DNA from 3 places in the Allobosea sp. P4_H5 genome. Region 2 is predicted to be linked to each of the others. Evidence: predicted binding sites of a transcription regulator. Region 2 holds the regulator's gene; each other region holds the start of a gene.

Region 1 (7,636 bases), on a different contig from region 2:
GTCCATGGGCTGTCTCCTTGGGCCTGCAGTCGCACTGAAAGCGAGACCGACAATCTAGTCACGCCAGGACCTGGATTGAATGGGCAGGCGGCCTCAATGGAAATCGCGGGATTTCGGCAGGATCCGGACATTGCGGGGATGGCGCGCCCGCGGGATCTGCGGATGCTGGAACTCGTCGGCGCGGGTCAGCACGACCTCGGCGCGGTGCGTGTCGGACAGGCCTAGCAAATCGGCCGAGCGGTCGACGACGCGCTTGGCCATCAGGTGGACCACGCCCTCCGGACTCTTCTGCACCCTGCCCTCGACGAGGAGCAGCCGCGCCGCCATGACCTCGCGGCGAAAGCGCTCGAAATCGCGAGCCCAGAGCACGACATTGGTGATGCCTGTCTCATCCTCCAGCGTGATGAAGATGGCATTGCCCTTGCCGGGGCGCTGGCGCACCAGCACGACGCCGGCGACGCTGGCCCAGGTCCCGTCGCGCACCGCTGAAATCTGCTCGCAACTCGCGATGCGCTCGCGGGCGAACACGGGCCGCAGCAGGCCCATCGGATGGCCCTTCAGCGAGAGCCTCGCCGTCTGGTAATCGGCGACGACGTGTTCGGCGAGCGGCATAGCAGGCAGTGCAGCGGCCTGCTCGGCGCCGAGCTCGCGCGCCTGTGCCACCTCGAACAGCGGCAGCGCCTCGTCATCCGGCAGGCGGCGCACCGCCCAGAGCGCCTCGCGCCGATCGAGCCCCATCGAACGGAAGGCGTCGGCATCGGCGAGCAGGCGCATGGCGCGCGCCGGAAGGTGGGCACGGCGGGCGAGTTCCTCGACATCGCGATAGCCTTCACTACGGGCCGCGACGAGGCGCTCCGCCCAGTCTTCCTTGAAACCATCGAGTTGTCGCAGGCCGAGGCGCAGTGCCCAGGGGCTTTTCCAACCCGGCCTTCCCGGCTCCAGCAGATTGTCCCAGGCGCTGAAGTTCACATCGATCGGCCGCGGCTCGACGCCGCCATTCTCCTGCGCCTCACGGACAATCTGCGCCGGGGCGTAGAAGCCCATGGGCTGCGAGTTCAGCAGCGCCGCGGCGAAGATCGCCGGGTAGTGGCATTTCAGCCAGGAGGAGACATAGACCAGCTTGGCGAAGGAGGCGGCGTGGCTCTCTGGAAAGCCGTAGCTGCCGAAGCCCTTGATCTGCTCGAAGCAACGCTGGGCAAAATCGCGCTCATAGCCACGCCCGACCATGCGCTCGACCATCAGTGCCTCGTAATTGCCGATGGTGCCGACATTGCGGAAGGTCGCCATGGCGCGGCGCAGGCCGTTGGCCTCGGGATCGGTGAACTTCGCTGCTGTCATGGCGAGCTGCATCGCCTGCTCCTGGAAGAGCGGCACGCCGAGGGTACGGTTCAAAACATGATAAAGCTCGTCTTTGTCTCCGTGATCTGGCGACGGTGAGGGGTAACTAACCTCCTCGATCCCCGAGCGCCGCTTCAGATAGGGATGGACCATGTTGCCCTGGATCGGACCGGGGCGGACGATCGCCACCTGAATGACGAGGTCGTAGAATTTGTCGGGCCTCAACCGCGGCAGCATGTTGATCTGCGCCCGGCTCTCGACCTGAAAGACGCCGAGCGACTTGCCCTCGCAGAGCATGTCATAGGTCGCCTTGTCGCCCTGCGGGACATCGGCGAGGCTATAATCCTCACCCTCATGCTGACGCAGCAGGTCGAACGCCTTGCGGATGCAGGTCAGCATGCCCAATGCGAGCACGTCGACCTTCATTAGCCGCAGCGCGTCGATGTCGTCGCGGTCCCATTCGATGAAGGTGCGGTCGTCCATCGCGGCATTGCCGATCGGCACTGTCTCGTCGAGCCGGCCGCGCATCAGCACGAAACCGCCGACATGCTGGGAGAGATGGCGCGGGAAGCCGAGCAGGCGCACGGCGAAGCGCACGGCCTGCGCGATCACCGGATTGTCGGGATCGAGCCCGGTCTGGCGGATCTGGCTGCGGGTGATATCGGAGCCCCAACTGCCCCATTGCGTCGAGGCGAGGCGGGCGGTGACGTCCTCGGTCAACCCCAGCGCCTTGCCGGCCTCGCGCATGGCGCTCCGCGGCCGGTAATGGATCACGGTCGCGGCGATGCCGGCGCGCTCGCGGCCGTATTTCTCATAGATCCACTGGATCACCTCCTCGCGCCGCTCATGCTCGAAATCGACGTCGATATCGGGTGGCTCACGCCGCTCGGTCGAGATGAAGCGTTCGAACAGCACATCGCTCTCGGCCGGGTTCACGGCGGTGATCCCGAGCACGTAACAGACGGCAGAGTTGGCAGCCGAGCCTCGCCCCTGGCAGAGGATGCCCCTGTTCTCGGCAAAGTCGACGATCTGGCGGATGGTGAGGAAATAACGGGCGTAATCGAGCTTGCCGATCAAAGCGAGCTCCTTGGTCAGCAGATCGCGGACCTTCTCCGGCACCCCCTCAGGATAACGGATTTCACCACGCTTCTGGACGAGGTCCTCGAGCCAGGCTTGAGGGCTCCAGCCGGGCGGAATGGGTTCGTCAGGGTACTCGTACCTCAATTCGCCCAGATCGAACTCGATACGGCCGAAGAGATGCTGCGTCTCCTCGATCGCCTCCGGCGCTTCCTTGAAAAGCCGGGCCATCTCCTGCGGCGCCTTCAAATGGCGCTCGGCATTGGCCTCGAGCAGGCGGCCGGCCTTGTCGATCGTCGTACCCTCGCGGATGCAGGTCAGCAGGTCCTGCAGGTCGCGCTGCTCGGGCGCGTCGTAAAGCACGTCGTTGGTCGCGATCAGCGGCGTGCGGGTCGGCGCCGCGCTGCTCCGGAGCCTGGCGAGGCGGCGGCGATCGTCGCCGCGGCGCGACATGCTGGCGGCGAGCCAGATTGCGCCGGGCGCGGCGGCATCGAGCCGGGCGAGGGCCTCGGACAGGCCGTCGAGCCGGCGCTCCGGCATGACGATCAGCAGGAGGTCGCGGGCATCGTTCAGGAGGTCGTCGAGGGAAAGGATGCACTCGCCCTTGGCGCCGCGCAGATTGCCTGTGGTGAGCAGGCGGCAGAGCCGGCCCCAGCCGGCGCGGTTGGCGGGATAGGCGATGATGTCCGGCGTGCCGTCGGCGAAGACGAGGCGGCTGCCGGTGGCGAGCTTGAAGCTCTTCGCCTTCGCCTGGAGCTGGGGCAAGGTGAACGGCAGATCGGCGAAGGCCGGATTCTCGACCCAGATATATTCGCCGGGGCTGCCCCCCTCGCGGATCTTTTCGGGAGCCAGCACGCCGTCCTCGCGCAGGTCACGCAAAGCGCTCCAGGCCCGCACCACGCCGGCGACGGTGTTGCGGTCGGCGATGCCGAGGCCGGCCTGGCCGAGCAGCAGCGCAGTCATCACCAGGTTCGGCCCAGGCGAGGCGCCGCGCAGGAAGGAGAAATTGCTCGCGGCAACGGGTTCGGCATAGCTGGTCATGCGAACAACCCGTGCAGATACCAGCGCGGCGCGGTCGTCTCGTGGCCATAGAGGCCGGCACGGAAGAGCCAGAAGCGGCGGCCCTGCGCATCCTCGACCCGATAGTAGTCGCGGGTGTGCTCGCCCGGCCCGTCGCGCCACCAGTCCGGCGCGATCCGCTCCGGCCCCTCAGCCCGGGCGATCTCGTGCAGCACGCGCCGCCAGCGGAAGCGCAAAGGCGGCCCATCGGGAACCTCGGCCAAGGTCTCGACGGGCTGGGGCGGCTCGAAGAGCTGGAGCGGGCGGGTTGGCGGCTCGTCCGGCTGAGCGACGGGCCAGGGCGGTGCCTCGTCCGACTTAGCTGCAGCCGGGACAAGCGCGGCCTCGCGCTCGGGCTGATGGCTGTCCTGCGCGACGAAGCGCAGCACGCGCTCGCGGCCGAAGCGGGCGACCAGCCGGTCGACGAGATCGGCCACCGCTTCCTCCTCGACGGCGCGCCCGTCGAGGCTCGCCTGCGGCGTGCCGAGCGGCTCGCAGATCGGTACGGAAAGCCTGATCGCGTCATAGCCGAAGCCGGGGTCGAGCGGGTCGGCCAGACTGTCGATGCGCTCGCGATAGAGCCGCAGGATCGCGCCGGCATCGCGCGAAGGCCGGCCGGTCTCTAGCGAAAGCCTTCGCACCGCGCCATCGCTGCGGAAGAAGCTGACCTCGAAGGCGCGTCCCCCCTCGCCACGCGCCTCGAGCAGGCGCCCCGCCTCGCCGAGCAGGCGGGCGACGATCTGCTCAAGCCCGTCGGTATCCTGCAAAGGATCGGGGAAATGCCGCTCGACCACGCAATCGGGCGGCGGCCGCACGGGCGTGATGCGGGCATCCTCATGGCCGAGGATGCGGCGCAGCTTCGTGACGAGCCCCTCGCCGAAGCGGGCGGCGAGCGTATGCGAAGGGCGGCCGGCGAGATCGCCCAATGTCTTCAGGCCGGCGCGCGACAGGGCGATCACCGTCTCCGGCGAAGCCTCCAATGCCGAGACCGGCAGCGGCAGCGTTCGTTGCTCATCCTCGCCGGGGGGCGAAATGGCGCAGCGGCCGAAGCGGGAGAGGGCGCGGGCGGCCTGCGGCGTGCCGGCGATGCTGGCGAAGACGGTGAGGCCGAGCCAATCCATGCTGCGGCCGACACGTTGGCGCAGCACCGCCTCGCCGCCGAAAAGATGGGCGCAGCCGGTGATGTCGAGCACCAGCCCATGCGGCGGATCGAGCGCGACGAGCGGGGTGAAGCGGTCGCAGAGCGCGGCGAGCCATTCGATCAGGCGCTGATCGGCGGCCGGATCGGCCTCGACCACCGTCAGTTCCGGGATGCGGGCGCGGGCATCGGCAAGGGTCAGGCCGCGGGTCAGGCCGAGCGCGACGGCGCGCCTGTCGCAATCGGCGAGGCGCAGCGCGCCGCGATCCTTCTCGACCAGGACGAACGGGCGCTCATCCTGCCCGGCGGAGCTCCGCCGGCGCAGGCGCTCGCTCGCCAGATAGGGAAACCAGAGGGCGAGATAGCGGCGCTGCATCCCTTCTGCCTCCCTCTCTCCCGATCCTGTCCTGGAAACATCGCTCGTCACGGTTCCACTCCACACGCCAATCACGCTCACCCAGGCCGCCGCGATGGCGCAGCAGCCGTAGTCCGAAGGCGGGGTCGCCCGGCGCCTCCGCCTCCCGCGCCCGCGACGGCAAAGCGCGCACCTGCCAGCGCGTGCTGGCGGCGCTGGGCTCCGGCTCGGCCGCCACCCGCAACAGCAGGGTCAGGACGCCGGAGGTCTCCGCCGCCAAAGCGAGGCGCCGGCTGGCGGTCAGGTCGAACTGGCGCGGCGCGCCCCAAGGCTCGATCAGCGCAGCTCCAAGCGCGGCGCAGCGCGCCGCTTCCGCCCCGGCCCGCAACGCCCCCTCGCCGTCCCTGACCCTAACCAGCAGGATCTGTGCAGGATCGAGCCCGAGTTCGGCCAAGCCCGGCGGGTGCAGCCGTCCGGCTTCGGCATCGAGGAAATCCTGCCGGACCCAGAGCACCGGTCGCGAGCCGGCAGCGCGCAGAGCCAGTGCCGCGGCGAAGCCCGTGGCAGCCGGGAGATCGGCCCCGGCCGCGGCGTAGACCTCATGCAAGGCAGCGCGCGCGATCCCTCCCCCCAGCGGCTCATCCAGCGAGGGCGTCCCGAACGCAACCCGCTCCACCGGCGAAAACTCGCGCGCCAACCCCGCCAGAGCGAGGCTCTGCCGCAGGGCAGCCAGGGAGCGTGTGGAGGTGTCTGCCATAGGAGTATATGTTCACTTTTTGTTCCATGCATAAAGCGACTCCAAAACGCTCCGGAGTCAAGTCCGCATCCGCTTCCGCTTGCCTGCGGGCGGCTCGCTGCTGTCATATCGCGGCAAACCGGATCGCCTATCAGCCCCGCGCCGCAAGCCCGCGGCCTCGCCTGGAGACCGCCATGAGTTCGGGACTGTTCGCCCTTCTCGACGACGTCGCCGCCCTGGCCAAGGTCGCAGCGGCCGCGCTCGACGATGCCGCGGCGCAGGCGACCAAGGCCGGCGCCAAGGCAGCCGGTATCGTCATCGACGACGCAGCGGTGACTCCGCGCTACGCGGTCGGCTTCGCGGCTGAGCGCGAATTGCCGATCATCTGGAAGATCGCGCTCGGCTCGCTGAAGAACAAGCTGCTCTTCCTCTTGCCGGCGGCGTTGGTGCTCAGCCTCGTCGCGCCCTGGGCGATCACCCCGCTACTGATGGCAGGCGGCGCCTATCTCTGCTTCGAGGGCTTCGAGAAGGTCTACGAGCTCGTCGTACCGCACGCGCATCACGACGAGGCCGCCGGCGAGGGCGGCACCGATATCCTCGACGCAAAGCAGCTCGAGGACCAGAAGATCGCCGGCGCGATCAAGACCGACTTCATCCTCTCGGCCGAGATCATGGCGATCACGCTCGCCGGGGTCACCGCCTCATCCTTCTGGATGCAGGCGCTGGTGCTGGCCGTGGTCGGCCTCGGCATGACCGTGCTGGTCTATGGCGTCGTCGCCCTGATCGTGAAGGCGGACGATGCCGGCGTCGCCCTGGCGCGCAGCAGTATCCTCCCGATCCGGCTCCTCGGGCGCGGCCTCGTCACCGGCATGCCGCCCTTCCTCAAGGTGCTGAGCGCGGTCGGCACGGCGGCGATGCTCTGGGTCGGCGGCGGCATCATCATCCATGGCCTCGCCGGCTATGGGCTCGCCGGGATCGAGCATGCCATTCATACTGTTGCCGTCGCGGTCGGAGGCGCCTGGCCGGCGCTCACGGGTCCGCTCGAATGGCTGACCACGGCGGCCGCCTCCGCGGTGTTCGGACTCGTCATCGGCGGGCTCTGCCTCGTCGGGATGCATTTCGTCGTCGAGCCGGTGCTGAAGGCGCGGCGCGGCAGCGGCACGAAGACTGCCGCCGCGGAGGCGAAGCGGCATTGAGCGCTGCCCAAGCGCAGGCCCCATGCGTCTGCGGCAGCCGCGCACATTGCTGAAATCTGCTAGCGCGACTGGACAAGCCCGTCGCGCGGGCGACCGGTCCGTTCATGCTGCAATTCCTCGCCACCAGTACGCCCTTCTTCGCCGTGATCGCGCTCGGCGCCTTCACCGCCTGGCGCGGCATGTTCGCGGCCGACACGGTCAGGGTGTTCAACACCTTCGCCTTCATGGTGGCGACGCCGGCAATGGTGCTGCGGGTGATGTCGCGCCAGCCGATCGCGGAGCTGTGGAACGGCGTCTTCTTCGCGGCACTGGCGCTGATCGGGGTCGCGGTGCTCGCGCTCGCGATCCTGTTGCAGCGGCTCCTGCTCGGCCTGCCCTTCACCAACGCCGTGTCGCGAGGCCAGGCGCTGGTCGGCGGCAATTTCGCCTTTCTCGGCATTCCGCTGATGCTCGCCTTCCTCGGCGACAGCGCCGCGGCGCCGATCGCGATCGGCCTGATCTGCGACACCGCCCTGATCGTGCCGCTCTCGATCGGGCTGATCGAGGCCGGGCGCGGCCAGGGCTCGCCGCTTGCGATTGCGCTCAGGCTCGTGCGCGGCACGATCGTCAACCCGTTCATGCTCTCGATCATGGCCGGGATCGCGCTGTCGCTGAGTGGGATCGCGCTGCCGGAGCCGGTCGACCGTTTCCTGCTCTTCCTCGGTGCCTCGGCCGCCCCTGTCGGCGTCTTCGCGCTG
Region 2 (7,636 bases):
ATCGAAGCGATCATGCGCTGCTGCGGATCGGAGATGTCGGTCGAGTCGTGATAGAACGCCGACATGGCGCCGACCGAGGCGACCATCACGGCCATCGGGTGCGCATCGCGGCGGAAGCCCTGGAAGAAGCGGGCCATCTGCTCGTGCACCATGGTGTGGCGCGTGACGCGATAGTCGAAGTCAGCCTTCTGCGCCGCCGTCGGCAGCTCGCCGTAGAGCAGGAGATAGCAGGTCTCGAGGAAGTCGCCGTGCTCGGCAAGCTGTTCGATCGGGTAGCCGCGATGGAGCAGGACGCCCTCGTCGCCATCGATATAGGTGATCTGCGACTCGCAGCTGGCGGTCGAGGTGAAGCCGGGGTCGTAGGTGAACATCCCGGTCTGGCCGTAGAGCTTGCTGATATCGATGACCGACGGCCCGATCGAACCCGCTTTGACCGGCATGTCGACGGTCTTGCCTTCGACAGCCAACTGGCTGGTATTTCCGCTCATGGGTCCGATCCTTTCAGGCTCGTTCTTCAGTCATGTGCCCGGTCGAACGGGGGCACCGGCTGCGTGTCGCGTTCCGGCGTCATCCGAACGGCCCACGATGACGGCTCCATGACGGGAATGTCGGGACGTCCGGGCGGGCAGGGTTCATCGAACTGATTTTGAAGCATTTTTTATGCCGGACCGGCAGCGGGAGCAGCCGGTCCGCAGCGCGTTGCTAGACCAATTCCGCGAGGGGTTCAACCGAGCGGTCATTAGCCTTTCTGACGCGTCAGGCCGCGTCGGCGAGGCGCGCCAGCACCTCGTCGCGGCCGAGCACCGCCATCACGTCGAACAGGCCGGGCGAGGTGGTCTTGCCGGTCAGCGCCGCGCGCAGGGGCTGCGCCACCTGGCCGAGCTTGACGCCGCTCTCCTCGGCGAAATCACGGATCGCGCTCTCCAGCGGCGGCGGCGCCCAATCCGATACCGCCGAGAGCTTTTCCGCCAGCTTGGGCATACGCTGGCGCGCAGCCTCGTCGAGCAAGGCGGCCGCCTTGGGCTCGAGCGCCAATGGACGCTGGGCGTAGAGATAGGAGGCGCTGTCGATCAGCTCGATCAGCGTCTTGGCGCGCTCCTTCAGGCCGGGCATGGCGGCCATCAGCTTGGCCTCCAGCTCGGGAGACGGCTCCGTGCCGATGCCGCGCGGCGGGCCGATCTCCGACCAGATCGCCTTCAGCGCCGTCATCAATTCGTGATCGGCGGACTCGCGCATATAGAGGCCGTTGAGGTTCTCGAGCTTGGCGTAGTCGAAGCGAGCCGGCGAGCGGCCGATCGAGGACAGGTTGAACAGCGAGATCATTTCTTCGGGAGAGAAGATCTCCTGGTCGCCATGGCTCCAGCCGAGGCGCAGCAGGTAGTTGCGCAGTGCGATCGGCAGATAACCCATCGAGCGATAGGCTTCGATGCCGAGCGCGCCGTGCCGCTTCGACAGCTTGGCGCCGTCGGCCCCGTGGATCAGCGGGATATGCGACATGCTCGGCACGATCCAGCCGAGCGCCTGGTAGATCTGCGTCTGGCGGGCGGCATTGGTCAGGTGGTCCGAACCGCGGATGATGTGGGTGACGCCCATGTCGTGATCGTCGACGACGACGGCGAGCATGTAGGTCGGGTTGCCATCCGAGCGCAGCAGGACGAGATCGTCGAGATTCTCGTTTTGCCAGGTGACGCGGCCCTGGACCTCGTCCTCGACCACGGTCTCACCGGTCTGATCCGCCTTGAGGCGGATCACCGGCTTGACGCCTTCGGGCGCGGTCGACGGGTCGCGGTCGCGCCAGCGCCCGTCATAACGCCACTGCTTGCCCTCGGCGCGCGCTGCTTCGCGCTCCGCGTCGAGTTCCTGCGGCGTCGCATAGCAGTAATAGGCCTTGCCGGCCGCCAGCATCTGCTCGGCGACCTCGCGGTGGCGGGCGGCGCGCTGGAACTGGTAGACCGTCTGCCCGTCCCAATCGAGGCCGAGCCAGGCGAGGCCGTCGAGGATCGCGGCGATGGCGCCCTCTGTCGAGCGTTCGCGGTCGGTATCCTCGATGCGCAGCAGCATCTTGCCGCCATGGCGGCGGGCATAGAGCCAGTTGAACAGCGCAGTTCGGGCGCCGCCAATGTGCAGGAATCCGGTAGGCGACGGCGCGAAGCGCGTGACGACCGTGTCACTCATGAAGGGAGGCTCCGGCGGAACGGGTAAGCGTGAGGCGAGGGCGATTGGGATACGGGCCTCGGCCGGGGCTGACATCCGGCGCCGCCGCTGTAACATGGCTTGCCGGCTGCCGTTAAGAGCCTCCTGCGGGGAGGGGGCACGATCATCGCGCGGCCGTGCGGGGGGACTGATGCTCTCCTACGGGCCAGAACAGCGCCGTAGCAGGGTGGGCGTGCTGGCTCTGCCTGCGCGCTTGCGGCGCGTCGCCCATTTTTCCCAGCCACTATCTGCTTTTTTGCCCGATTGGGGTGGGCGCCTTCGCCAGGCGCTTGAAACCGAGATCGAGCGCCGTCGCCTGTTCAATTGGCTTCCAGTCTGCATGGGCGCCGGCGTGCTGCTCTATTTCTTGGCCGATCGCGAGCCGGGGTTGGCCGCGCCCCTGGCCGGGCTGGTGCTGTCTGCATTCTCCGCGCTGCTGATGCGCCGGCGCCGCGCCGTCATGGCGGTCTGCATCGCGATCGCGGCGGCCTTTGCCGGCTTTGCGGCCGCGACCTGGCGGACGGCAAACATCGCGGCGCCGGCGCTCGCCCGCAATCATGTCGGCAAGCTCACCGGTTTCGTCGAGGCGCTGGAGCAGCGCGAGAAGGGCGTGCGCATCGTCATCCAGGTCACGGACCTGCCGGGCGTCGATCCCGGGCAGCGGCCTCGGCGGGTGCGTGTCACCACGCCGGTAACGACGCTGAAGCCCGGCGACCATATCAGCGCCACCGCGCGTCTCCTGCCGCCGCCTGGGCCGGCGCGTCCCGGGGGGTATGACTTCGCCCGCGATGCCTTCTTCCAGGGTGTCGGCGCCGTCGGCAACATAGCCGGCAAGATCACGCTCTCCCCGGCTCCTGTGCCGATGCCGCGCCGGCTTGCTCTGGCGGTCGCGATCGACCAGGCCCGCAACGCATTGACCGAGCGGATCGCGACCAGCGGCGGCGGGCAGGCCGGGGCGATGGCGGCGGCCCTCGTCACCGGCAAGCGTGGGCTGATCAGCGAAGCGACCAACAACGACCTGCGCGCCGCCGGAATCTACCACATTGTCTCGATCTCGGGCCTGCACATGGTGCTCGCTGCCGGTACCATCTTCTGGCTGGTGCGGGCCTTGCTTACGCTGTCGCAGACGGTGGCGCTGCACTGGCCGGTGAAGAAGCTCGCGGCTCTCGTCGCCATGCTCGGCGCCACCGCCTATTGCATCTTCTCCGGCGCGGATGTCGCGACCGAGCGCTCGCTGATCATGACGCTGGTCATGCTCGGGGCGATCCTGGTCGACCGGCCGGCGCTCTCCATGCGCAACCTCGCTCTGTCCGCGATCATTGTGCTGCTGCGCGAGCCGGAGGCGCTGCTCGGGCCGAGCTTCCAGATGTCTTTCGGTGCGGTCGCGGCGCTGATCGCCTTCGCCGAGCGCTGGCAGGAGCGGGCGCCCGATGCCGCGGCGGCCTCCGGCCCTGGCCGTTGCGGCCGCTCTGGCTCTCGGCCGTCGGCATTCTGACCACCACCATGGTCGCGACCGCGGCGACGGCGCCTTATGGCGTCTACCATTTCCAGACCTTCAACCCGTTCGGCCTGCTCGGCAATGCGCTGGCGCTGCCCTTCGTCTCGCTGATCGTGATGCCCGCCGCAGTCTTCGGCGTGCTCGCCTATCCGTTCGGGCTCGACTGGCCGGCCTGGGCGCTGATGGGCTGGGCCTCCGGCTATGTGCTCCAGCTTGCCCATTGGGTCGCCGGCATCGACCGCTCGACCGTGGTGCTGCCCGCCTTCGGCTCGACCGCCCTGATTCTGTTCTCGCTGTCGTTGCTCTGGCTGACCTTGTGGACGACGGCGCTGCGCTTCCTTGCCGCGCTGCCCTTGGTCGGCGGGCTGGCGCTGGCCTCGGCCCCGTCACGGCCCGACATCCTGATCGAGCGTGACGGCTCGGGCGTGCTGGTGCGGGGGCAGGAGGGGAAGATGGTACTGGCGGGCAAGCCGAGCCGCTTCGTGCTGACGCAATGGCTGCATGCCGACGGCGATTCGCGCGCGCCTGACGATACGGCCTTGCGCAATGGCGCCGCTTGCGATGCGCGCGGCTGCATCATCCGCCTGCCGGACGGGCGCAGCGTCGCCTATACGCGTGACCGGATCGCTCTGGTCGAGGACTGCCAGCGCGCCGATCTCGTGGTGACATCGCTCTATTGGACGGCACCGTGCGCCGCCCGCCTGATCGACCGGAGCTCCCTCATCCGCGACGGCGCGACCGCTTATCACGCGGCTCGCGGCGGTTGGCGCGCCTATACGGCCGACGAGGTCACACGCCTGCGTCCATGGACCCGAGCCCGACCGGAACCAAGGCCGGTGCCCGAGTCCGCTGCTGCGCCTGTGCCGACAGCCGCAACTGCGGAGCCGTCACAGGACGCCGAGGCGCTTCAGTAGCGCCGCATCAGGTTGACGAGCCGGCCCTGGATCTTGACCCGGTCCGGGCCGAGCACGCGCGTCTCATAGGCGGGGTTGGCGGCTTCGAGCGCGATCGAGGAACCGCGCTTGCGCAATCGCTTCAGCGTCGCTTCCTCGTCGTCGATCAGGGCGACGATGATGTCGCCGGTATTGGCGGTATCCTGCTTGCGGATCACGACGGTGTCGCCGTCGAGGATACCGGCCTCGATCATCGAATCACCGCGGACTTCGAGGGCGTAATGCTCGCCGCCGCCGAGCATGTCGGCGGGCATCGTAACGCTATGGCTGCGATCCTGGATCGCCGAGATCGGCGTGCCGGCGGCGATGCGGCCCATGACGGGAATGGAAACCGTCGAACGCCCGTTCTCTTCAGCCGGCGGGCGCGGCTTCGCCAGCGTTGCAGCAGGAGCGGACGGCGTCTGGCCGAGCCCGCCCTGGACGATCGAGGGGCTGAAACGGCCGCGCTGCGCCTGCGGTCCGCCGATGCCGTCCGGCATCTTGATGACTTCGAGAGCACGGGCCCGGTTCGGAAGCCGGCGAATGAAGCCGCGCTCCTCCAGCGCCATGATCAAACGATGGATGCCCGACTTGGAGCGCAGGTCGAGCGCGTCCTTCATCTCGTCGAAAGAGGGCGGCACGCCGGATTCGCGCAGGCGCTCATGGATGAAGCGAAGCAGTTCGAACTGTTTGCGTGTCAGCATGGTCGCGCCGCTCGCCTCTCGGGCTAGAATCGAAACAAAGCACGAACACCATAACTGTTCGCTTTGTGTTCCGCAAGCCGCATCCTGCCGCGAGGTGAACGGGTCAGCGCAGCCGGATGATCCGGCAGGGATCACCCGCCTTGGCCGCTTCGGCAAAGGCCGGGCGGATCACCAGCGCCTCGGCGCGCGACAGGTTCGCCAGCATCGAGGAATCCTGCTTGGTGAAGGGCCTGACCCGCCGCTCGCCATCGATGGTCTCGACAGTGGCGCGCAGATAGTCCTGGCGCTCGTCATTGGCCGGCAGATCGACGGCGAGGATGGCGGGTTCGCTGCGATCGCGCTCGGGATCGTCGATGCCGAGCAGGGCTTCGACCAGTGGCATCGCGAAGAGATGGCCGCAGACGATCGAGGAGACCGGATTGCCGGGCAGGCCGAGCGCGACCACGGTGCCAAGCCGGCCCATCATCATCGGCTTGCCCGGGCGCATCGCGATCTTCCAGAAGCCGAGTTCCATGCCCTGCGCCTTCAGCGCCGCCTGGACGAGATCGTGCTCGCCGACCGAAGCGCCACCGAGGGTGATCAGGACATCGGCTCCGCCGTTGCGCGCCGCGTCGATCTTGGCGGCGAGGTCGGGATGGTTGTCGCGGGCGATGCCGAGGTCGAGCGCCGTGCCGCCGGCCTGTTCGATCAGAGCGGCGAGCGCGAAGCTGTTGGAGGCGACGATCTGGTCGGGCCCGACCGGCTCGCCGGGCAGGACGAGCTCGTCGCCGGTGGCGAGGATCGCGACCAGCGGCTTGCGACGGACGGAAAGCGTCGGATGCCCCGCCGCTGCGGCAAGGCCGAGCGCAGCACTGTCGAGCCGGCGGCCAGCTTTTAGCAAGATCTCGCCGGTCTCGAAATCGAGTCCGGCCGGGCGGATGAACTGGCCCCTGCTCGCCGGCTTGGTGACCCGGATGACCGGGCCACCGACGCCCTCGGCATGCTCCTGGATCAGGATCACGTCGGCACCGTCGGGGATGGGCGCGCCGGTGAAGATGCGCACCGTTTCGCCCGGGCCGATCGGTCCGGAAAAACCGCGGCCGGCGGCGGATTCGCCGATGACCTTAAGCTCCTTGCCCGGCTCCAGATCGGCGGCGCGGGCGGCGTAACCATCCATGGCCGAATTGGCGAAGGGCGGCTGGGTCCGGAGTGCGGCGACATCCCCGGCCAGCACGCGGCCGGCGCAGTGCGCCAGCGCCAGCGTCTCGGCCGGCGTCGGGCCGGGCACGCTGTCGAGCAGCGCCTTGAGCGCGACCGGGACGGGGGTGAGGCTCATGCCTATGGTCCTGCGATCTCGTAGGTTCCGGACTTGCCGCCGGATTTATGCACGAGTCGGACGCCCTCGATATGCATGGCGCGATCAACCGCCTTCACCATGTCGTAGACCGTGAGGCAGGCGACACTGACGGCGGTCAGCGCCTCCATCTCGACGCCGGTCTTGCCGGTCAGCTTGACCTCGGCGCGCACGCGCACACCCGGCAGGGCCTCGTCGATCGATAGGTCCACGGAAATCTTGCTCAGGAGCAGCGGGTGGCAGAGCGGGATCAGTTCATGGGCGCGCTTGGCGGCCATGATGCCGGCGAGGCGGGCAGTGCCGAGCACGTCGCCCTTCTTGGCTTCGCCATCGCGGACGATGGCCAGCGTCTCGGCTTGCATGACGACATGGCCTTCGGCGATGGCGACCCGGACGGTCTCGGCCTTGTCACCGACATCGACCATATGGGCTTCGCCCTTCTGGTCGAGATGAGTCAGGCGGCTCACGCCGCCGCCTCGGTGGTCTTGCCGGTCAGGAGCTCACGCGTGGCTGCGGTGACGTCTGCCTGGCGCATCAGGCTCTCGCCGACCAGGAAGGTGTTGACGCCGCAAGCCTGCAGGCGGGTGATGTCGGCATGGCTGAAGATGCCGCTCTCGCCGACGAGCAGGCGGTCCTTCGGCACGCGCGGCGCCAAGCGCTCGGTGACGGCGAGGTTGAGCTCGAAGCTGCGCAGGTCGCGGTTGTTGATGCCGACAAGCCTGGTGTCGAGGGTCAACGCGCGCTCCAGTTCGGCCTCGTCATGGACCTCGGCGAGCGCCGCCATGCCGAGCGCCTTGGCGGTGGCGACGAGCTCGCGCGCCGCGGCATCGTCGAGCGAGGCCATGATGATCAGGATGCAGTCGGCGCCCCAGCTCCTGGCTTCGAAGACCTGATAGGGCTCGAACATGAAGTCCTTGCGCAGGCCCGGCAGGCCGGAGGCGGCGCGCGCCTCCGCGAGATATTCCGGCCGGCCCTG
Region 3 (7,636 bases), on a different contig from region 2:
ACCAGATGATCTCGGCAAAGTTGCCGCCGAGAGACTTCTGTCACCGCCCACTGACATTGGCGTTCGATATGTTGAAGGTCCAAAACGCTATTCGAGCGAAGACGTCGCCGAGGCATTCTCGGGTGCCCTCGGCGATCCAGTTAAAGTTGAGGTCACGCCGCGCAGTAAGTGGAAGGAAGCGTTCCTCCTACTCGGTTTCTCCGAGGCGGCGGCTGCCTCCTATGCACGAATGACCGAAGTCAGCCTCGATGGAGGTTTTGATCTCTCCGACGATCCGGTCCGAGGCGCTACAACTCTCGAAACGTACGTCCAAAAGCTGGCGGCACAACCGAGCTGAAGAGCCCGAGGGGCCAATGATCATCCGTTGACCGGCGTTCCGCCATTGGGATGCAGCACTTGGCCAGTCATATAGCTGGCGTCCTCGCACGCCAGAAACAGGAAGCTGGGAGCCACTTCGTTGGGCTGCCCCGGCCGCTTCATTGGTGTGCCTTCGCCGAAGTGCTCCAACTTCTCCTTGCTCGCGCCGCCCACAGGATTGAGCGGCGTCCAGATAGGACCCGGTGCCACCGCGTTGACGCGAATGCCGTCTCCGACCAGGTTAGCCGCGAGAGCGCGCGTAAAGGCCGTGATTGCGCCCTTGGTTGAACTGTAGTCGAGCAGCTCTGACGAGCCCTTGTAGCTGGTGACCGACGTGCAGTTGACGATCGCTGCCCCCCGCTTCAAATGTGGCCTGGCAGCCTGCGTCATGAAGAACATGCCAAAAATATTAGTCTGGAATGTCCTGCGAAGCTGCTCTTCGGTAATATCGGCGATCTCTTGATCGGGATGCTGCTCACCGGCGTTGTTGACGAGGATATCGAGACGACCGAACGCGTCGATCGTCTGGGCGACGCCTGAGGAAGGTGCCTCTCGCCGATGCCTTGTTGGGGGCGACCAATCGAAGAGAGGCACTGCCCGGATAGAGCGCCAAGGCTCACGCTAACACCGCGATGAGGTTCCATACGCGATACCCACCCTGTTTGGAGGCTGTGGAAGGCCAGCGCTTACCCCAGGCTGACTTGAGGCCGGCGAAATCTCGGGTCAAAATATCCGAGCGGCGACCGGCGCCGTTCCAGTAGGCGAGAGCCGGACATGCACGGAAAGCCAAGCACACCGTCGACGGTGCTCGATGTGATCAACATCATCATCAGCGAGGATCCGACGGAGGGAGCAATCATCAAACTCGCAATCGACGGCTCAACCGACGTCGAACTCTTGTTCGATCCGCTAACCCTGGTCAAATTGCAATCCGCCTTAGCGAGGATGGACAAGGTGCACGCAAAGGCGCTTCCAGCGCAGTAGTGCAAAATGGCCCCGCCGGAGATCCGACGGGCCGTTCCTCAAGATGCTTGTGCTCGTCGGAACCGCTCAACGGCGCGTCGGGTCAGATCGTCCTCATCCTCCGCAATGACCGTCAAGCTGGCGATGATGTAAGCGAGGCGCAATCGCTCTCGCTCGTCGCATGGATCGGGCAGGCTCAACCGGATTTCGTCCCAGGCTGCGTCAAGCGCTGCGCGCGCCCGGGCAAGTTCGACCGGGTCCGTCAGTGATGAGAATGGCATCTCCTTTCTCCAGACTATGTCACCAACGGTGGAATTTTAGCCCGGCCGTGAGAGCCGGCAATATCAAAAGACAAAAAGGCCCGGCCCCGCGCGAGCGAGACCGGGCCGATCATTACAACGCAGCAGGCCCGCGTCCTTACGCGTCGACGTGCTCCGGCATCGCCTTCAATTGATCCTTCGTCCAAGTCGTGACAGCGTGAACGTCATCGTCCTCAACGCGCATGAGCTCGAGCTCGCTCAAAGGGACGGCTACCGGCTTCGCGCTGATACCGAGGAATCCGCCGACATCGATCACGGCTTGGGCACTCAACCCGACCGACTTTCAAGTGTCGCCGGTCAAGCAAAATGAGCGCTACTCGGGCAAGGCGGATGAGGGGCTAGAGCGCAATCTCTGGCAGCTTTGCGTTCTGCCCTCCGACGTGAGAACATAATAAGAACTGGCGTGGCGGAGTCGGATGTGTGGACGTCGCTCAGGCCGCCCGCGGGCAACGTGATAGCAGTCATTCCACATCGCCGACGCATACAACCCGTGCTGCCTTTCAACTTCAGCAGACCGAATCGACATGAACGCGCACGTCTATCTCGACAGCCTCAATCCGGCGCAGCGACGGGCCGTATCGCATGGCGGCGATGCCACCCCTGCCCCACCAGTGCTGATCATCGCTGGCGCCGGCTCTGGCAAGACCAACACGCTGGCGCATCGCGTCGCCCATCTCATCGTCTGCGGCGCCGACCCGCGGCGCATCCTGCTGATGACCTTCTCGCGCCGAGCCGCCTCCGAGATGATCCGCCGCGTCGAACGCATCGCCCGCAAGGTGATGGGTGAAGGCGCCGGAGTCGCCGTCGATGCGTTGAACTGGGCTGGCACCTTCCATGGCGTCGGCGCGCGGCTGCTGCGCGATCTCGCCGAGCAAATCGGACTCGATCCCGCCTTCACCATCCATGACCGTGAGGATGCCGCCGACCTGATGAACCTGGTCCGGCACGAGCTCGGTTTCTCGAAAACCGAGGCGCGCTTTCCGACCAAGGGCACCTGCCTCGCGATCTATTCGCGCTGCGTCAACGCCGAGCAGCCGATCGAGGACGTCCTGCGGCTGTCCTATCCCTGGTGCATCGCCTGGGCGGAGGAGTTGAAGCTGCTCTTCGCGGCCTATGTCGAGGCCAAGCAGCAGCAGAACGTGCTCGATTACGACGACCTGCTACTCTATTGGGCGCAGGCGATGACCGACGCCGACCTCGCTGCCGATGTCGGGGAACGCTTCGACCACGTCATGGTTGACGAATACCAGGACACCAACCGGCTGCAGTCGTCGATCCTGCTGGCGCTTAAGCCCGATGGCCGCGGACTGACGGTGGTCGGCGACGATGCGCAGTCGATCTATTCCTTCCGCGCCGCGACCGTCCGCAACATTCTCGACTTCCCGCTCGCCTTCTCGCCGCCGGCCGAAGTCATCACGCTCGACCAGAACTATCGTTCGACACAGGCGATCCTCGGGGCCGCCAATGCAGTGATCGATCTCGCCGCCGAGCGCTTCACCAAGAACCTCTGGACCGATCGCGCCGCCGGGGCAGCACCGGAATTGGTCAATGTCCGGGACGAGGCCGACCAGGCGCGCTTTATCGCAGAGATGGTGCTGCAGAACCGCGAGGCCGGCGCGGCGCTGAAACAGCAGGCCGTGCTCTTCCGGGCATCGCACCATAGCGGCCCGCTCGAGATCGAGCTGACGCGCCGGAACATCCCGTTCGTAAAATTCGGCGGGCTGAAATTCCTCGACGCCGCGCACGTCAAGGACCTGCTCGCGCTGCTGCGCTTCGTCGAGAACCCGCGCGACCGGGTTTCCGCCTTCCGCGTCATGCAGCTCATGCCGGGCGTCGGGCCGACCTCGGCCCAGCGTGTCATCGAGCACCTGGCGCAGGCGCCCGACGGGGCAGAAGCCTTGCGCGATGCCCCCGCTCCGGCCCGAGCCGGCGAGGACTGGACCGCGTTCGTTGAGGCGATCGAGACGCTGCGCTCCGGCAAGTCGGGCTGGCCGGCCGAGATCGAGCGCGCCCGGCTTTGGTACGAACCGCATCTGGAGCGCATCCATGAGGACGCGACGACGCGCCAGGCCGATCTCCTGCAGCTCGAGCAGATCGCTGGCGGGTATCCCTCGCGCGAGCGTTTCCTGACCGAGCTGACGCTCGATCCACCCGATGCCACCAGCGACCAAGCCGGCATGCCACATCTCGACGAGGACTACCTGATCCTCTCGACCATCCATTCGGCCAAAGGGCAGGAGTGGAAGTCGGTCTTCGTCATGAACGTGGTGGATGGCTGCATTCCGATCGACTTAGGCGCAGGCGCCAAGGACGAAATCGAGGAGGAACGCCGGCTGCTCTATGTCGCGATGACGCGCGCCAAAGATGATCTGCATCTGATGGTGCCGCAGCGCTTCTTCACACACGGCCAGTCGTCGACTGGTGACCGGCACGTCTATGCAGCGCGCACGCGCTTCATCCCAAACAATCTCTTGATGCATTTCAAGCGGCGCGCCTGGCCTCTCGTAGCGCCCGCTGACGGACGGTCGGCCTCGACCGGGCCAAAGATCGACGTTCGCGCCAAGATGCGAGGCATGTGGCGCTGATCTGCTGGCCGCTATTGCAGCGAACTGAACCCGAACGAGACTATTTCGCCGGGCCCAGCTGAATCCACGTCGGAGCATGGTCGCTCGCCTTGTCCCAGCCGCGCACATGCCGATCAACATCGGCGGCGACGAGCCGCTTGGATAGTTCCGAGCTCAGCAGCAAATGGTCGAGCCGAAGCCCCGCGTTCCGGCCCCAGGCATTCCGAAAATAGTCCCAGAAGGTGTAGACTTGCTCATCCGGATGCATGGCCCGAATTGCGTCGGTCCATCCCTGCGCGATTAGGTCTCGAAAGGCCTGGCGCACCTCAGGCCGGAACAACGCATCGTCGACCCAGCGTTCCGGCTTGTAGACGTCAATCTCGGTCGGAATCACGTTGAAGTCGCCGATCAGAGCGACCGGAATCTTGTGAGCGAGCAGCTCAGCTGCATGAGAGGTGAGCCGCTCCAGCCAGGCGAGCTTGTAATCGAACTTTGGACCCGGCGCCGGATTGCCGTTCGGCGTATAGAGGCACCCAATCAGCACCCCGCCAATGGCAGCCTCGATATAGCGGCTCGGAGCAGCCTCTTCATCGGCCGGCAGACCTCGGCGTGTTTCGATCGGGTCGGAACCGCGGGCCAGGATGGCAACGCCATTCCAGCTCTTCTGCCCGTGCCAGATTGCCCCATATCCCGCGGCTCTTATCGCGGCTTCCGGGAACTTGCTCTGAGGCGCCTTCAGCTCCTGCAGGCAGACGACGTCCGGCTCAGCTTCGGACAGCCACCGCAGCAGGACCGGCAAACGGCTTTTGATGCCGTTGATGTTGAAGCTGGCCAACTTCACCGCGGAATCCCTGGTGTTGCGCGCGCGGCCCTGTGGCCTAGTTGCTTCTTGCGCGCTTGCGACGGCGGCTGATCAGGAAACGATCGACCGACCGGCGAATGAGTTCATGATCATCGGTCGCGAAATGGATGTTGCTCGCCACGATCCCATACAGGCTCGCTCTTGCAGGCTGGCAATCAGACGGGATGAGGCACCGCAATCGCAGCGCCGACCAGGCGCAGTCGACGGCAGCATGGACGCGCGCGATGTCCACTGGGTCGACCAGCACCGCGAATGGGTCGCGTTCGCAAGAAACGAAGTCATCTACGGGCAAGGCTTGCCTCTCGGGCTGATCAATCCGCCAGAAAACGCCTTGCGCAGCCGCCCGGTTCCTAATCACTCAGACAAAAGAAATGCCCCGCCAGATTGGCCGGCGGAGCAAGATCGGGCGATGCAAGATCAGATGATGGGACGGTACGGCTCGCCGCGCTCGTCGAACTGCGACCAGCCCTCATTCCTATAGTCCGTGAGCCGTGCGTCGCGATCGATCGGAGCCGCGCCATCCATGATGGCCTCCGCCGCCGGCGCCTGGTCCTCGTGGGCCTTCACCGAAACGACGCTACCGCCACGCCGCACCGTTTCGGCGTAATAGTTGGCGCTCGCCTCATCCTCGCCGGCGCTCGTGAGCGCGCCGATGATTCCGCCGGTCACGCCGCCCGCCGCGGCACCGGCTGCGGTGGACGCAAGCCAACCAGCCGCGACGACCGGGCCAATCCCGGGGATGGCGAGAAGGCCGAGTCCGGCGAGCAGGCCCGCCGCGCCGCCGAGAGCCGCACCAATGCCGGCGCCCTCCCCAGCGTTGCTGTCGTCAGTGCTCGCGTGGCGGCCGATTAGGCTGATGTTCGCCGCGGGGAATCCGGCAGCCTGGAGATCGTCGACCACCCGGCGCGCAGCATCGTAGGTCTCGTAGGAACGGGTGACAGTACGCATGAGAATTCTCCTCGTCTTGAGATAGAAGGCCGGTGGTCAGTTGCGGGTGATGTTGCCGCGATAGTCGACTGAGACGCTGACCTGTGCGCCGGAATGGGTCGCAGTGCCTTTCCAGACGCCGTTGTCGTCCTTCTTGAGGCTACCGACATTGGAATAGCCGTTGGCCTCAAGCCGGCTCTTGGCCTGCCCTTCGGTGAAGCTGTTGGCGCCGGGTAGCGGCGCGTTGGCGTCCGCCGGAGCGTTCGGCGACGGCGTCGGGGCGGTGGTCGACGTTTGCGCGATGGCCGCCGTCGACATCAAGGCGCAGAAAAGGAACGTGAGAACCACGTTTCGCATCGGAATCTCCTTATGTGCCAGAGAGTTAGCCAGTTGCTACAAACAACGGCGGCAGCGAAGAGAAGTTCCGTGTCAGCGCCTTGAAGTGGTTCGGTGGATTGCTTCGAAACGCCGCGGTTTGCTGAAACGGTTGAGCGGGAATGCGAGCCCCTAGTGGCCGTCGAGATTCAGGGTCACCGTATAGATGTCAGCACCAGCGGCATCCCTTACGACGACCGCCAATTCCATGTGGTCGCCATTGGGGAGCTTTTCGCGATTGATTCCAGCGAGAAGCTCCTTCGCAGCATTTTTGGCAGCTTGGTCATTGGGCAATTCAGTGCCCTCGTCGTCCAATTCGACGTGCTGGCCGTCGCGCGTGTGAAAGAAATACCGGGGCATGCCTGTCAAATGCGGCTCGCCCTCCGGTGTTCCAGCGCAAACTCACTTTTTGGAGCGGACTTCCCGCAAATGCAGATAGTCGGGATCGAAATCCGCCAGCTTGCACAGGCCTGCCCAATCAAGAATCGTCAGCCTGTTTGACCGAAGGCGCACTAGCCCAGCTTGCCTGATCTCTCGCAGCTTCTTGTTCATGTGAACGGTGGAGAGTCCAAGTGCATCGGCGATTTCCGGCTGCGTCAGTGGCAGCTCGCAGGTCTTGCCGTCGGAAAGGCCGATCGCCGTCATCTTGGTGATGAACTCGCAGAACAGGTGAGCGATACGGCTCGGAGCCGAGCGCCGGCCGATTCCCACCATCCACTCGCGGTAGATGGCGGCCTCCACGAGCGTCTCGCGCCAGAATGCTTCCGCGATCCGGTAATAAGAGCGGGTCAGGGCCCGAACGGCCTCATGAGGAATGAAGCCGACGGTCGCGGGCGTGAGCGTTGCGAGATTGTGATCCATCAGCTCGATGAGGAGCGAATGGATATCGGGGATGTCGCCCGGCAGGTGCAAGGATAGGATCTGGCGCTGCCCGTCGCCCACGATCTTATAGCGGCAAACCAGCCCTTCAGCGACGAGGCAGCATTGCTTCGTGCGCTCCCCCTCGCTGACGATGTCGTGCCCGCTCTCGAACTGTTTGAGGATCAGCGGCAGCCGGAGAAGCTGGTCTCGCTCCTCTGATTGCAAGGGCGAACTCGTCTCGAGCTTCCGAACGAGCCCGCGAAGATAATGGTCCTTGTCCATCAGCCCTCGATCTTATGAATCAGGATCCATGGTATCAGCCATTGCGTCCTTTTTCGCCTGCGGCAGCAACGTCATCAGGAGAATGAAGGAGGCAAGCAGCAGACAGACGCTATTCGTCACGATCA

What was found. Region 2 encodes LexA, which represses DNA repair genes until DNA is damaged. Its sites were predicted from a motif close to TGTTCNNNNTGTGTTCNG; they were not measured.
Region 1: the regulator LexA is predicted to act here: its motif matches at 5,734-5,751, upstream of AC1DS0_RS12760 (ImuA family protein).
Region 3: the regulator LexA is predicted to act here: its motif matches at 2,023-2,040, upstream of AC1DS0_RS08550 (ATP-dependent helicase).

What each region holds. Positions count from the first base shown of each region.
Region 1 is NZ_JBFUKM010000005.1:296,128-303,763, reverse strand. Features, by position in the region: gene AC1DS0_RS12775 ((R)-mandelonitrile lyase) at 1-6, opposite strand, end outside; gene AC1DS0_RS12770 (error-prone DNA polymerase) at 94-3,456, opposite strand; gene AC1DS0_RS12765 (Y-family DNA polymerase) at 3,453-4,988, opposite strand; gene AC1DS0_RS12760 (ImuA family protein) at 4,906-5,724, opposite strand; gene AC1DS0_RS12755 (DUF808 domain-containing protein) at 5,898-6,899, shown strand; gene AC1DS0_RS12750 (AEC family transporter) at 7,004-7,636, shown strand, end outside.
Region 2 is NZ_JBFUKM010000001.1:621,839-629,474, reverse strand. Features, by position in the region: gene gltA (citrate synthase) at 1-488, opposite strand, end outside; gene gltX (glutamate--tRNA ligase) at 757-2,175, opposite strand; gene AC1DS0_RS03020 (ComEC/Rec2 family competence protein) at 2,387-3,688, shown strand; gene AC1DS0_RS03015 (ComEC/Rec2 family competence protein) at 3,652-4,605, shown strand; gene lexA (transcriptional repressor LexA) at 4,599-5,327, opposite strand; gene AC1DS0_RS03005 (molybdopterin molybdotransferase MoeA) at 5,431-6,642, opposite strand; gene moaC (cyclic pyranopterin monophosphate synthase MoaC) at 6,645-7,127, opposite strand; gene trpC (indole-3-glycerol phosphate synthase TrpC) at 7,124-7,636, opposite strand, start outside.
Region 3 is NZ_JBFUKM010000003.1:413,359-420,994, forward strand. Features, by position in the region: gene AC1DS0_RS08530 (NmrA family NAD(P)-binding protein) at 1-337, shown strand, start outside; gene AC1DS0_RS08535 (SDR family oxidoreductase) at 358-951, opposite strand; gene AC1DS0_RS08540 (hypothetical protein) at 1,132-1,341, shown strand; partial or broken gene AC1DS0_RS08545 (PRC-barrel domain containing protein) at 1,738-1,899, opposite strand; gene AC1DS0_RS08550 (ATP-dependent helicase) at 2,165-4,225, shown strand; gene xth (exodeoxyribonuclease III) at 4,266-5,045, opposite strand; gene AC1DS0_RS08560 (hypothetical protein) at 5,484-6,014, opposite strand; gene AC1DS0_RS08565 (PepSY domain-containing protein) at 6,051-6,350, opposite strand; gene AC1DS0_RS08570 (DUF6894 family protein) at 6,501-6,728, opposite strand; gene AC1DS0_RS08575 (Crp/Fnr family transcriptional regulator) at 6,771-7,511, opposite strand; gene AC1DS0_RS08580 (SemiSWEET family sugar transporter) at 7,524-7,636, opposite strand, start outside.